3 regions of the Mesorhizobium sp. M0244 genome follow, and region 1 is predicted to be linked to each of the others. Evidence: predicted binding sites of a transcription regulator. Region 1 holds the regulator's gene; each other region holds the start of a gene.
What was found. The regulator LexA, encoded in region 1, represses DNA repair genes until DNA is damaged. The targets are predictions, from matches to a motif close to TGTTCNNNNTGTGTTCNG.
Positions count from the first base shown of each region.

Region 2: NKJ08_RS02510 (helicase-related protein) is a predicted target of LexA. The motif match lies at 2,084-2,101, and genes of this name have one in related genera.
Region 3: ruvC (crossover junction endodeoxyribonuclease RuvC) is a predicted target of LexA. The motif match lies at 1,630-1,647, and genes of this name have one in related genera.

Region 1 covers NZ_JAMYSE010000006.1:2,267-6,833, forward strand. Annotated here, with positions in the region: gene NKJ08_RS06875 (ComEC/Rec2 family competence protein) at 1-1,555, shown strand, start outside; gene lexA (transcriptional repressor LexA) at 1,549-2,301, opposite strand; gene NKJ08_RS06885 (molybdopterin molybdotransferase MoeA) at 2,406-3,611, opposite strand; gene moaC (cyclic pyranopterin monophosphate synthase MoaC) at 3,611-4,126, opposite strand; gene trpC (indole-3-glycerol phosphate synthase TrpC) at 4,193-4,567, opposite strand, start outside.
Region 2 covers NZ_JAMYSE010000002.1:55,145-59,711, reverse strand. Annotated here, with positions in the region: gene NKJ08_RS02520 (acetyl-CoA C-acetyltransferase) at 1-720, shown strand, start outside; gene phbB (acetoacetyl-CoA reductase) at 812-1,537, shown strand; gene NKJ08_RS02510 (helicase-related protein) at 2,267-4,567, shown strand, end outside.
Region 3 covers NZ_JAMYSE010000002.1:10,531-15,097, reverse strand. Annotated here, with positions in the region: gene ruvB (Holliday junction branch migration DNA helicase RuvB) at 1-404, opposite strand, end outside; gene ruvA (Holliday junction branch migration protein RuvA) at 448-1,068, opposite strand; gene ruvC (crossover junction endodeoxyribonuclease RuvC) at 1,079-1,588, opposite strand; gene rcdA (protease adaptor protein RcdA) at 1,747-2,274, opposite strand; gene NKJ08_RS02310 (DUF2269 family protein) at 2,852-3,403, shown strand; gene NKJ08_RS02305 (sulfite exporter TauE/SafE family protein) at 3,445-4,212, opposite strand; gene NKJ08_RS02300 (Lrp/AsnC family transcriptional regulator) at 4,309-4,567, opposite strand, start outside.

The sequences.
Region 1 (4,567 bases):
CGCCGAGGGGGAAATTGCAGCCGCGCTGATCGTCGGCGTGCGCGCCGGCATTCCCGAGGAGATCAACGAAGCGATGCGGCGTACCGGCATCTACCACATCATCTCCATCTCAGGGCTGCATATGGCGTTGGTCGCCGGCACCATCATGGCCCTCCTGCGCGGCGCCTTTGCGCTGTTTCCCAACTTCTCATCGCGACGGCCGGTCAAGAAATATGCCGCAGCCGCCGCGCTTTTTTCGATTGCGGCGTACCTCGTCTTTTCCGGCATCGTGGTGGCGGCCGAACGCAGCTTCATCATGCTGGCGGTGATGCTTATCGCCGTGCTGTTCGACCGGGCCGCGCTCACCATGCGCAATCTGGCGATCTCGGCCATCGCGGTCATCCTGGTGTCGCCGCACGAGGTGGTCGGTCCGAGTTTCCAGATGTCCTTCGCCGCGACTGCGGCCCTTGTCGGCGCCTATGCCGGCTGGTCCGATTACCGCGCCGGCAGGGCCACCACGCCGCCACCGCGGCGGTCGCCGCTACGCTTCGCCACCCGAAAGGTTCTGTTGGGCATGGGCGGCCTCGCGATGACCTCGATCATTGCAGGGGGCGCCACGGCGCTTTTCGCTATATGGCATTTCCAGCGCGTGGCGCCGCTCAGCCTGTTCGCCAATCTGGCGATCATGCCCATTGTCTCGCTGGTCGTCATGCCTTGCGCGGTCCTCAGCGCGCTGGCGATGCCGTTCGGCGCGGATGGGCCTTTCCTCTATGTGATGGGCAAGGGGCTGACGGCGATGATCGCCCTGTCCGGATGGATCTCCGAGCGCTCGCCGATCGACGCGGTCGGGCTGATTTCGCTGAGATCGGTCCTTCTGGTGACGATCGGTCTCATAATTGCCAGCATGGCCACGACCTGGCTGCGGCTCGCGGCACTTCCTTTCGCGCTCGCCGGCTTGCTGACGACTACGCAGACGCGCGCACCCGACGTATTGATCTCGGAGGACGCACGGCTGGTCGCGCTGCCGATCGGCAGCGGTGAACTCGCGGTCAACCGAGCACGCCCGAATGAATTCACCATCGACAACTGGAAACGCGCCCTGACCTCCGAGGCCATCGTCGCGCCGGAAACACCGGGAAAGAACGACCCGCAATTCGACATTGCCGACCCAGCCGATCTGCCAGCGGGCATGCCTTTCATTTGCACGGAGGGCCTCTGCCTTGCCCGCCATCCATCCGGTGCGATTGTCGCGCAAGCCAAGGACCGGGATACTGCGCGGCCAGCCTGTGCTTTTGCCAGTTTGATCGTCATCGACGACGCCACCGCCCATAACCCCTGCTACTACGACCGGCTGGTCCTCGTCGTCACCAAACGGCAACTGGCGCGCGCGGGAAGTGCCGCCGTGTATTTCGATCCACAAGCGGCAACGCGCGCAGAAATCCGCTTCGCGGTCGAAAAATCATACCGGCCCTGGCATATGCAGCGGAAGTTTTCACGCGAGGCCAGAGGCCTGCCGCCATATCGCAAGGCCGACAAGCCTAAAGCCGGCACCACACCCAAGGGCGCAACTCAGTAGCGGCGGATCAGCCCGACGAGTTTGCCTTGCACCTTGACCCTGTCTGGCCCGAAGATGCGCGTCTCATAGGCCGGATTAGCGGCTTCCAGGGCGATCGAGGCGCCCTTGCGGCGGAACCGCTTCAGCGTCGCTTCCTCCTCGTCGACCAGAGCCACCACGATCTCACCGGGGCTCGCCGTATCGGCATTGCGGATGATGACCGTGTCGCCGTCGAAAATGCCGGCCTCGATCATCGAATCGCCTTTGACCTCAAGCGCATAATGCTCGCCGCCCATGATCATGTCCGGCGGCACGGAGATCGAATGCGTCTGGTGCTGGATGGCGTCGATCGGCACACCGGCGGCGATGCGGCCCATCACCGGGATCGACACGGCGACGACGACATCGTCGTCATTGCCGGCTGCAGGGACGCGCGACGATGTCGGCTTGCCTTGCCGTCCCAGGCTGCCCTGCCCAGGACCGCCTTGCCCAAGACTGCCCTGGATGACGCTCGGCGAGAACTTGCGTGCCGCATTGAGGCCTGGGGCGATCGAGTCGGGCAGGCGCAGCACCTCCAGGGCACGGGCCCGGTTGGGCAAACGGCGAATGAAGCCGCGCTCCTCCAGCGCCGTTATCAGCCGGTGGATTCCTGATTTGGAAGCCAGGTCGAGCGCTTCCTTCATCTCGTCGAAGGAGGGCGGGATACCGCTTTCCTTAAGCCTTTCGTGGATGAACATCAGCAGTTCGTGTTGTTTGCGTGTCAGCATAGCGACCCCCAACAGAATCAGAAAAACAAACCCAGAACAAACACTATCTGTTCCATTTGTGTTCCGCAACTGTTTAAAGTTTAATGAATGTGTTGACGGTTTGTTCAGCGTAACATCAGCACGTCGCAGGGAGCATCCGCCGCCGCGGCGGGTGCGAACGGTGCGCGAACGATCAGCCCGTTCGCATCGGCCAGCATTTTCAGCATTGAGGAATCCTGAATGCCGAACGGCGTCGCCACCAGCGTGCCGGCGTCGTGCCTGACAACAGCCCGCACATAATCCTGCCTGAGATCATTGGCCGGCATGGCAGCGCCGAGCCGCGCCCGACGTATATCCTGCTGAAAGGCCCGGCCGCCGAGCCGCGCCAGCAGCGGCTTCAGGAAGAGCTGGGTGCCGACCAGGCTTGCCACCGGATTGCCGGGCAGGCCGATGCAGCGGATGTCGCCCAGCCGCCCGAACATCAGCGGCTTGCCGGGCCGCATGGCGATCTTCCAGAAATCGAGGGTCATGCCTTGCCCGGTCAGCACGTCATGGACGAAGTCGTGGTCACCGACCGAGGCACCACCCAGCGTGACGATGACATTCGCGCCGGCCTTCACCGCCTTTGTCACCAGCGCAGCGATCGCCTCCTTGCGGTCCGGCGCGATGCCGAGATCGAGCGCGCGCGCGCCGACCGACTGTGCGGCGGCGGCGACGCCATAGGCGTTTGACGAGATGATCTGGTCGGGGCCAAGCTCGCTGCCCGGCGGCAGCAATTCGTCGCCGGTGGCGATGATGGCGACCAGCGGCCGCTTGACCACGCAGACCTCGGGGTGGTTGGCCGATGCTGCCAGTGACAAGGCCGCCGGATCTAGCAGGCGGCCCTGGCCCAGCAGGACGTCGCCCTTGGCGAAATCAAGCCCGAGGCGGCGGATGTTGCGCCCTTGCACCGTCGGCTCCGTCACTTCGACGCTGCCGCCGCCGAGGTCGCGGACGTTCTCCTGGATGACGATGGTGTCGGCGCCTTCGGGAAGCGGCGCGCCGGTAAAGATGCGTACGGCTTGCCCTTGCTGCACCGCCCCGGCAAAGCCGCGTCCGGCTGGCGCCATGCCGATCACCGAAAGCTTTGCTGGTAGGGACGCGATATCGGCGGCCCGCACGGCATAGCCGTCCATGGCGGAGGCATTGAACGGCGGCTGGGTGCGGAGCGCCACAACCGGCTCCGCCAGCACGCGGTCTGCGGCATCCAGCAGTGCGACGCGTTCGCCCGGCAGCGCTGCTGCGCCGTGCAGCAGGCGCTCGAGCGCCTCGGCAACTGGGACCAGCGCCATTATCGGCCCGCCCCGGTGGTCCCATCTCCGGTGACCCCGGTGACCTTGTAGTCGCCGGATTTGCCGCCGGTCTTTTCAACCAGCCTGATGCCGGAGATAACCATGGCACGGTCGACCGCCTTGGCCATGTCATAGATCGTCAGGCAAGCTACCGAGACGGCCGTGAGCGCCTCCATCTCGACTCCGGTCTTGCCGGTAACGCGGGTCAGTGCTGTCACCTTCAGGCCGGGCAGCGCCGCGTCCGGCTCGATATCGACGGATATCTTGGTCAGCAGCAGCGGATGACAGAGCGGGATCAATTCATGCGTCTTCTTGGCCGCCATGATACCGGCGATGCGCGCGGTGCCCAGGACATCGCCCTTCTTGGCATCGCCGGCGAGGATCATGTCCAGCGTCTCGGGCCGCATCGAGACGAAGCCCTCTGCGACTGCCGTGCGCACCGTCTCAGCCTTGTCGCCGACATCGACCATGTTGGCTTCGCCCTGTGCGCCAAGATGGGTGAGGGCGGCCGCCATCCTCAGACCGCCTTAGAGCGACGTGCGTCCGTTTGGACGCACAAAGTACGCTCTAACACTTTGAATCTATGCATCGTGCTCTCCGAAAATCGACTCCGATTTTCGGGCCGATGCATTGGCCGGCGCCTTGCCCGTCAAAAGCAGGCGCGTTGCCGCGGTCACGTCCTGTTGACGCATCAGGCTCTCGCCGACCAGGAAAGTGGCGATGCCGCTCCGCTCCAGCCGGCGGCAATCCTCATGCGAAAAGATGCCGCTCTCGCTGACCAGCAGGCGGTCGGCCGGCACCATTGCGGCCAGCCGTTCCGAGGTCTCGAGGCTGGTTTCGAAGGTCCGCAGATTGCGGTTGTTGATACCGATCAGCCGCGACGACAGCCGCAGCGCGCGTTCCATTTCGGCCTCGTCATGCACCTCGACCAGCGCGTCCATGCCGAGCTCGAAAGC
Region 2 (4,567 bases), on a different contig from region 1:
TATCATATGGGCAACACCGCGGAGAACGTCGCCCGCCAGTTCCAAATCACCCGCGACGACCAGGACCAGTTCGCACTGGCTTCCCAAAACAAGGCCGAGGCTGCGCAGAGAGCCGGAAAATTCAACGACGAGATCGTTGCCTTCACAGTCAAGGGCAGGAAGGGCGACACGGTAGTCGACCAGGATGAATACATCCGCCACGGCGCGACGATCGACGCCATGACCAAGCTCAAGCCCGCCTTCGACAAGGACGGCACGGTAACCGCAGCCAATGCTTCCGGCATCAATGACGGCGCCGCCGCCGTGGTGCTGATGACCGAAGCGGAAGCCGCAAGGCGCGGCATCACGCCGCTGGTGCGCATCGTTTCCTGGGCGACTGCCGGCGTCGACCCGCAGATTATGGGGACGGGACCGATTCCCTCCTCGCGCAAGGCGCTGGCCAAGGCCGGCTGGTCGGTCGGCGACCTCGATTTGGTCGAAGCCAACGAGGCCTTCGCCGCGCAGGCCTGCGCCGTCAACAAGGACATGGGCTGGGACCCGTCGATCGTCAACGTCAATGGCGGTGCCATCGCCATCGGCCATCCGGTCGGCGCGTCGGGCGCCCGCGTCTTCAACACGCTGGTCTACGAGATGCGCCGTCGCGGTGCGAAAAAAGGCCTTGCCACGCTGTGCATCGGCGGCGGCATGGGCGTCGCCATGTGCGTGGAAGCAATCGGGTGAATGGAAAATAGTGAATGGTGAATGGAAGACCAGAGGGCTTTCGCGACCATTCACTATTCACTATTCACCATTCACTCTGGGAGGGAGCATTATGACAAAGGTCGCAATCGTTACAGGTGGGTCGCGCGGCATCGGTGCGGCGATCTCGATCGCCTTGAAAAGCGCCGGCTATTCGGTTGCCGCAAACTATGCCGGCAATGACGACGCGGCGCAGAAATTCAACGCAATGACCGGTATCCCGGTCTACAAATGGTCGGTCGCCGACTATGAGGCGTGCGCCGCCGGCGTCAAACAGATCGAGGCCGAACTCGGTCCCGTCTCGGTGCTGGTCAACAATGCCGGCATCACCCGCGATGCGATGTTCCACAAGATGACGCGCGAGCAGTGGAAAGAGGTCCTCGACACCAATCTTTCCGGCGTCTTCAACATGACGCATCCGCTGTGGGGCGGCATGCGCGACCGCAAGTTCGGCCGCGTCATCACCATCTCCTCGATCAACGGCCAGAAAGGCCAGGTCGGCCAGGTCAATTATTCGGCCTCGAAGGCCGGCGACATCGGCTTCACCAAGGCGCTGGCCCAGGAAGGTGCGCGCGCCGGCATCACCGTCAATGTGATCTGCCCCGGCTATATCGCCACCGAAATGGTCAAGGCAATGGACGAGAAGGTGCTCAACGAGCGCGTCATCCCGCAGATCCCGGTCGGCCGCCTCGGCGAGCCGGAGGAGATCGCGCGCTGCGTCGTCTTCCTCGCTTCCGACGATGCCGGTTTCATCACCGGCTCGACCATATCCGCCAATGGCGGGCAGTATATTAGCTGATAACTTTATCTTTACGTTGAGACAGATACGCGCTGGACGAAACGGGCCGCAAAACGGCCCGTTTCCATAGCAGCCTTCCCGTTGAACGATCGCGGTGCGGCACGCTGCCCCAATCCGGCACGCAAAGGTTAATGGCCGCCGCGCAGCCTGTGCAAAAGCCGTCTCACTGCCTGTGGATTCTCGGTGGAAAAGCTGTTCACGACACAACATGTTGCGGTGAACAAATCGAGAAACTTTGCCTATCGCTGATTCGTCGCCGATTCGTTCCGGCTTTGAGCGGAATGTTAACGGCGAGTGCTGAAAACACCATTGAAATGATTAAGGCGCATTAAGAAACATCAATAATTTCACAATGTTGGACGAAGCGGATTGGCCGGCCACGATCATTCACCGGCAAAGGTTAACGGAGGTGCTCGCCTGGATGCTACCTGCATGAATCGGGCCAGTTTCTGTGATTCAGCATGTGGTGAGACTCGCCGGCAGAAAACCCAGATGTAGCCGTGAACAAAACCTGAATCAACGCGAGTCTGTGATTCGTCGCTGATTCGTTCCAGACTCGTTCCAACTGTTAATCGGGAACAGATTTGCGGCTTCGAACGAACCAATCGGCCTGCCTCGGCACATTCCGCTTTCGCTTCGCGCCCGAAATCCCTATGTGTCGCCTGTCATACGCGGCCAATATGGGCGCGCTCCCGACAATGCGAGGCAGAGAGCCTTATTTCCAGGCCGATGAACATCCATCCGAAACACACTGAACCGCTGATCCTGTCGGGTCGAGACGTGACGGCCGTGCTCGGCCCGACCAACACCGGCAAGACCCATCTCGCCATCGAACGGATGGTGGCGCATGAAAGCGGCGTCATCGGCCTGCCGCTCAGGCTGCTCGCCCGCGAGGTCTATACGCGCGTCTGCGAGAAGGTCGGCGCTCACAAGGTGGCGCTCATCACCGGCGAGGAAAAGATCCAGCCGGCGGGCGCGAAATACTCGGTCTGCACGGTGGAAGCCATGCCGCGCGAGACCGATGCCGCCTTCGTTGCCATCGACGAGGTCCAGCTCGCCGGCGATCTCGAACGCGGCCACATCTTCACCGATCGCATCCTGCATCTGCGCGGCCGCCAGGAGACGCTGCTGCTCGGCGCCGCCACCATGCACGGCATCCTGCAGCGCCTGCTGCGGGGCGTGTCGGTAGTGACACGGCCACGCCTGTCGCATCTTGCCTATGTCGGCTCGAAGAAGCTGACCCGCCTGCCGCGGCGCACCGCGATCGTCGCCTTCTCGGCGGACGAGGTCTATGCCATAGCCGAGCTGATCCGCCGCCAGCAGGGCGGTGCCGCCGTCGTGCTCGGCGCGCTAAGCCCGCGCACTCGCAACGCCCAGGTGGCGCTGTTCCAGTCGGGCGACGTCGACTACCTCATCGCCACCGACGCCATCGGCATGGGCCTCAACCTCGACCTCGATCACGTCGCCTTCGCCCAGAACCGCAAATTCGATGGCTACCAGTACCGCAACCTGACCTCGGCCGAGCTCGGCCAGATTGCCGGCCGTGCCGGCCGGCATTTGCGCGACGGCACCTTCGGCGTCACCGGCCAGGTCGATCCGCTGGATGAGGAACTGGTCAAGAAGATCGAGGCGCATGATTTCGACCCGGTGAAAGTGCTGCAGTGGCGCACCGCGCACTTCGATTTCGCCAACCTCGATGCGCTGAAGCGCTCGATCGAGACCAATGCTCCGGTCGAAGGTCTGACGCGCGCACTGCCGGCAGTAGACGCGCAGGCGCTCGAGCATCTGTCGCGCGACGAGGACATCCGGGCACTCACCACCGATGCCAGGCGCGTGGCGCTGCTTTGGGAAGCCTGCGCGCTACCCGACTACAGGAAGATCGCGCCGGCCCAGCACGCCGACTTGATTGCTTCTATCTACATGGACCTTGCCAAGCATGGCCATGTCGACGAGAACTATATGGCCGAGCAGGTGCGCCGTGCCGACACCACCGAAGGCGACATCGACACGCTGTCGCACAGGATTGCCCAGATCCGCACATGGACCTTCGTTTCGAACCGGCCCGGCTGGCTGGCCGATCGGGCACACTGGCAGGAAAAGACGCGCGAAATCGAAGACAGATTGTCGGATGCGCTGCATGAGCGGTTGACGAAACGTTTTGTAGACCGCAGGACTTCCGTCCTCATGCGGCGCCTTAGAGAAAACACGATGCCTGAAGCCGAAATCAGCCCAACCGGAACCGTCCTCGTCGAAGGCCACCACGTCGGCGAGTTGCAGGGTTTCCGTTTCACTGCCGACCAGAGCGCCGGCGGCGAGGATGCCAAGGCGGTGCGGGCGGCGGCGCAGAAGGCGCTTGCCGCCGAGTTCGAGGCGCGGGCCGAGCGCTTCGGTGCCTCGGCCAATGGCGACATCGCCCTGGGTTCGGATGGCACGCTGCGCTGGATCGGCGCGCCGATCGGCACGCTGGTCGCCGGCGAAGACGCTTTGAAGCCGCGTCTCGTCCTGCTGGCCGACGAGCAACTCACCGGTCCGGCCCGCGACAAGGTTGCCGCGCGCGCCGAGCGCTTCGTCAATTTCCAGATCGAATCCCTGCTGAAGCCGCTGGTCGACCTCAAGAATGCGGAGCAGATCACCGGCATCGGCCGCGGCATTGCTTTCCAGCTCGTCGAGCATTTCGGCCTCATCAACCGTCGCGACATCGCCGACGAGATGAAGTCCCTCGACCAGGAAGGCCGCGCGGCGCTTCGCCGTCTCGGCGTGCGCTTCGGCGCCTACCACGTCTTCGTGCCGGCGCTGATCAAGCCGGCGCCGGCCGGGTTGATAACGCTGCTGTGGGCGCTGAGAAACGACGGCAAGGACAAGCCCGGCTTCGGCGATGTCGTTCACGCGCTGGCCTCCGGCCGCACCTCGGTGGTCATCGATCCGACCTTCGACAAGACTTTCTACAAGCTTGCCGGCTACCGCAATCTTGGCCGGCGTGCTGTACGCGTCGATATTCTTGAACGGCTGGCCGACCTGATCCGGCCGGCG
Region 3 (4,567 bases), on a different contig from region 1:
AGGTCGAGCTGGAAATCTTCCATCGCCGGATAGAGGATTTCCTCGACCGCCGGGTTGAGCCGGTGGATCTCATCGATGAACAGCACGTCACGGTCTTCGAGGTTGGTGAGCAGCGCCGCCAAGTCGCCGGCCTTGGCGATGACCGGACCGGAGGTCGAGCGGAAATTGACGCCGAGCTCGCGCGCCATGATTTGCGCCAGCGTCGTCTTGCCGAGGCCGGGCGGGCCGACGAACAACACGTGGTCGAGCGCTTCGCTGCGGCCCTTGGCGGCCTCGATGAACACTTTGAGATTCGCCCGCACCGCCGCCTGGCCGACGAAGTCACCAAGCGTCTGCGGCCGCAAGGTCTGCTCGGCGTCCTCGCCGCGTTTGTCGGGAGCAATGAGGCGTGGCGAAAGGCTCATGCCGCTTTCCTTGCACAAGGCAAGGTGCGGGACAAGCAACGTCTCACCGTGCCAGCTCCTTCAGCCCGAACCGGATCAGCTTCGACGCGTCCGCCTCCTCGCCTGCCGTCTTCAGCGCCGCCGCCACCGCATTGGCGGCGGTGTCGCGCGAATAACCGAGATTGACCAGCGCCGAGACGGCGTCGGTGATCGGCGCCGAAGCGACGCCCTCGCCGAGCTCCTGCTTCAGGCCGATGGTGCCGGACGCAGTGCCCGCATAGGCCGGCGCCTTGTTCTTCAATTCGGTAACGATGCGCTCCGCCACCTTCTTGCCGACGCCGGGCGCGCGGCTGACCATGGCGATATCGCGCAACGCAATTGCGTTGGCGAGGTCGGCCGGCGCCAGCGTCGAGAGAATTGCCAGCGCGACCTTGGCGCCGACGCCCTGCACATTGTTCATCAACAGCCGGAACCACTCGCGCTCCAGCACCGACTGGAATCCATAGAGCCGCAGCATGTCCTCGCGCACATAGGTCTCGATGAACAGCACCACTGCCTCGCCCGGCCGCGGCAATGCCGCCAGCGTGCGCGCCGAGCAATAGGCGACATAGCCGACGCCATGCACGTCGACGATGCAGAAATCCTCGTCGATCTCGTCCAGCGTGCCTTTTAGCTTGCCGATCATGCCTGATACCTCATGCCAGCGCCGCCATCCTGTAGGCGATGCTCTGCCGGTGATGCGCGTGACAGATGGCGATGGCCAGCGCGTCGGCGGCGTCGTCGGTGTCGAAAGTCGCCTTCGGCATCAGCACCTTGACCATCATGTGGATCTGTTTCTTGTCGCCATGGCCGACGCCGATCACCGCCTTCTTGACGGCGTTTGGCGCATATTCGGCAACGACAAGGCCGGCACGCGCCGGCACCAGCATGGCGATGCCGCGTGCCTGGCCGAGTTTGAGCGTCGCCACGGCATCCTTGTTGACGAAGGTCTGCTCGACCGCCGCCTCGTGCGGCATCGCGGCATGCAGGATCTCGACAAGCCCGTCATGCAATTGGCAAAGACGCACCGCCAGCGTTGCCTTGTCGTCGGACCGCACGGTGCCGGAAGCGACGAAGCGCAGCGAATTGCCGAGGCTTTCGACGATGCCCCAGCCGGTGCGCCTAAGTCCCGGATCGATGCCGATGATGCGAATCGCTTCCCCCATCCGCCAACTTTACCCCCGGCAGACAGCGATGCCAGCGAAATGTGAACAAACCAGAAACAGGCGAGAACCGAAGCGGAGCGGACTTTTAGATCCGTGAGCATCGGAAGCGCAGAAAACCGCGCCAGGTGTCCGTCAGAGTAGAATTATCAAGCAGCCTGTCAGCCGCGGGCGAAAGCCGTGTTCAGCAGCGTGATCTGGTCGGAGACCGGATTGAGGCGACGGCTCGACGGCGGCACCTCGGCGAGGCCGCCATAGATCTCCTCGTCCATGCGGCGCACCAGCGCCTGCAGGCGCAGCGACCGGTTGACGAGGTCGACGAAATCCTTCGGCAGTTCGGCCCAGCCGGGCGCCTCCTCATGCGCGGAGGCGGTGTCGAGACGCACCTTGGATTTTTCGGAGGCGACCTGATCGCGGGTCATCTCGCCGGAATTCGCCGCCCGCTGCAAAAGCAGCCACGAGGCGACCTGCATCAGCCTTGTGGTCAGCCGCATCGATTCGGCCGCATAAAGTGTCGCCGCCAGCCTCGACAGCTTCTTGGCCTCGGCCCGGCCCTTGCCGTCGAGATATTCGGCCGCCTGCTCGACCAGGCCCATGCCTTCCTGATAGAGCGGCTTGAAGGATTGGGAGAAAACCCGGCGCTCCGCCAGTTTGATGGTTTTCGCGCCGGCCTTCGAAGGCTCGTTCATTTGCTACGCCCCTGCACTTGCCTAACAGCCGGCCGATTTGGCTCTTGGCCGTCACATCCGGCAGCCTAAACGACTGAAGCTTGAAAATGCGCTTCGCCGGCAGCGAAGGCAAGCACATGTTTAACAAACGGTTAACGGCCCCATTTGACGCCAAGGGCTCCTTGCCGACGAACAAAAAAAGAGCCGCGGATAAGGCGGCTCTCAGGAGTTTAACAGGGAGGCGTCAAACAAAGTGGCTCCAACCACTCGGTAAGAATCCAGATCACTGGATGGGCATAGTAAACGCCTGTAAAGCTTAACGAAGCCTTAACGAAGGGCATATTTTTCGATCAAGCGCCCAGCATCTGTGCCGTAACAGCACAGCCGACCGGCTAAGGATCGTTTGCAACACCGGCTGGAAAGTGGAGCAACGCGCTTGCGCAATGGTTCCTCCAGATCGTGACCGACATACCGAAACAAAACCGCCCTCCGCGCGACATCGTTCCGAAACAGGCGCCGCGCTAAACGCCCGCTCCTCGCAACGAGGCGGAGCAAACCTTGCGCTCCGGCAATCATCAAATTTCTCAAGGAGCGAACCATGGACTGGTACTCGGTCGTTAAATTTCTGCACATCGTCTCGGCGATCCTCTGGGTCGGCGGCGGCTTCACGCTGATGCTGCTTGCGGTCCGCGCCGATCGCGCTGGAAACGTCGAAGGCATGCTGCAGGCGATGCGCGCCACCGGCGAGCTCGGCAACCGGTTCTTCGCGCCGATGTCGATGCTGACGTTGCTCTTCGGCCTCATCATGTGCGGCTTCTGGGTCGGCTTTTCCGATCTGTGGGTGCTGATCGGCCTTGCCGGTTATGCGACGACCTTCTGCATCGGCATGTTCGTCTTCAAGCCGACTGCCGACCGCATGGCCGGTATGATCGCCAAGGATGGCGTGACGCCGGCAGTGCTTGCCCAGGGCCAGCGCGTTCTCAATGCTGCGCGCTTCGACTATTCGGTGATGCTCGTGATCATCGCCGACATGGTGCTGAAGCCGACGCTGCACGACATCACCATTCTTGGCTGCATGGCGTTGGTGCTGGCAACGGGCGTTGCTCTCGCGTTTGGCAGGACGCGGCCGCTGCTGCCGAGTGCCGCCTGAGGCTTAAAGAATCCGGCGGCGGCCGGCTGGGGGCCGCCGTCTTATAAAAGGCCGGCGATGCCGTCCCACAGAAGCTTGACCGCGACGACCGCCACGGTCGCATAGGTGAAGGGATAGAACAGCTCCGGCCGCATCCGCCGCACCAGCCAGGCGCCGGCGATGGTCAGCGGCGCTAGCGGCATCAGCACCGCCGACGCGGTCAGGTTGGTGGTGTCGAACTGGCCGAGCGCAAAGTAGGGGATGAGCTTCAGCGCATTGGTCACGGCGAAAAAGATCGCCGCGGTGCCCGACAGCACCTTCGGATCGAGCCTGATCGGCAGCGCATAGACCTGAAACGGCGGGCCGCCGACATGGGCGACGAAGCTGGTGAAACCGGCGACGGCACCCCAGAAGCCGGCGGCGACGCGGTTGGGCTGCGCGGAATGTGTCGCCCCATGGCGGATCTGCACATAAATCCAGCGTAGCACGAAGATCAGGGCGACCGCGCCGACGATCAGCCGCACCATCTCTTCGGTAACAAGCGCCGCCGTCAGCCAGCCGAGGGCGATGCCGGCCACGGCACCCGGCATCATGTCGACCAGCATCTTGCGGTCGAAGATACCCCACCATGTCCATACCGAGACAATGTCCATCAGGCACAGAATTGGCAGAAGAATTGCGGCAGCCTGAACCGGCGGCATGGTCAGCGCCATCAATGGCACGCCGACAAAGCCGACGGCGCCGCCGAAGCCGCCTTTCGACAGGCCGACGAGGATAACGGCCGGAATGGCCGCGGCATAGAACCAGGGATCGACGAGCAGGCCTGACATGGGGGAAAGGAGGCTGGAGGGAAAGTTGAACTCTGGAATAGACCAGAAATGGTCAGGCCGCGACCGCAAATATGTGGGCCACGCCAGCGGAGCCCGTCACATGTTTGGCATGTCGAGCGGCGGCGGGCGCCTCCGGATCGGCTGCGCCTTGATGATAGCGGTGCTGGTTTCGGCCTTGTCAGCGATACGGTCGAGAATCCGGTCGAGCTCGCCGATCGAGCGGACGAACAGCCGGGCGACGAAGCAGTCATCGCCCGTCACCTTGTCGCATTCGCCGAATTCCGGGGTTTCCTCGATCAGCTTCTGGACGATGTGCAGCTTGCCCGGCAACGGCCGGATGCGAACGATCGCTTGC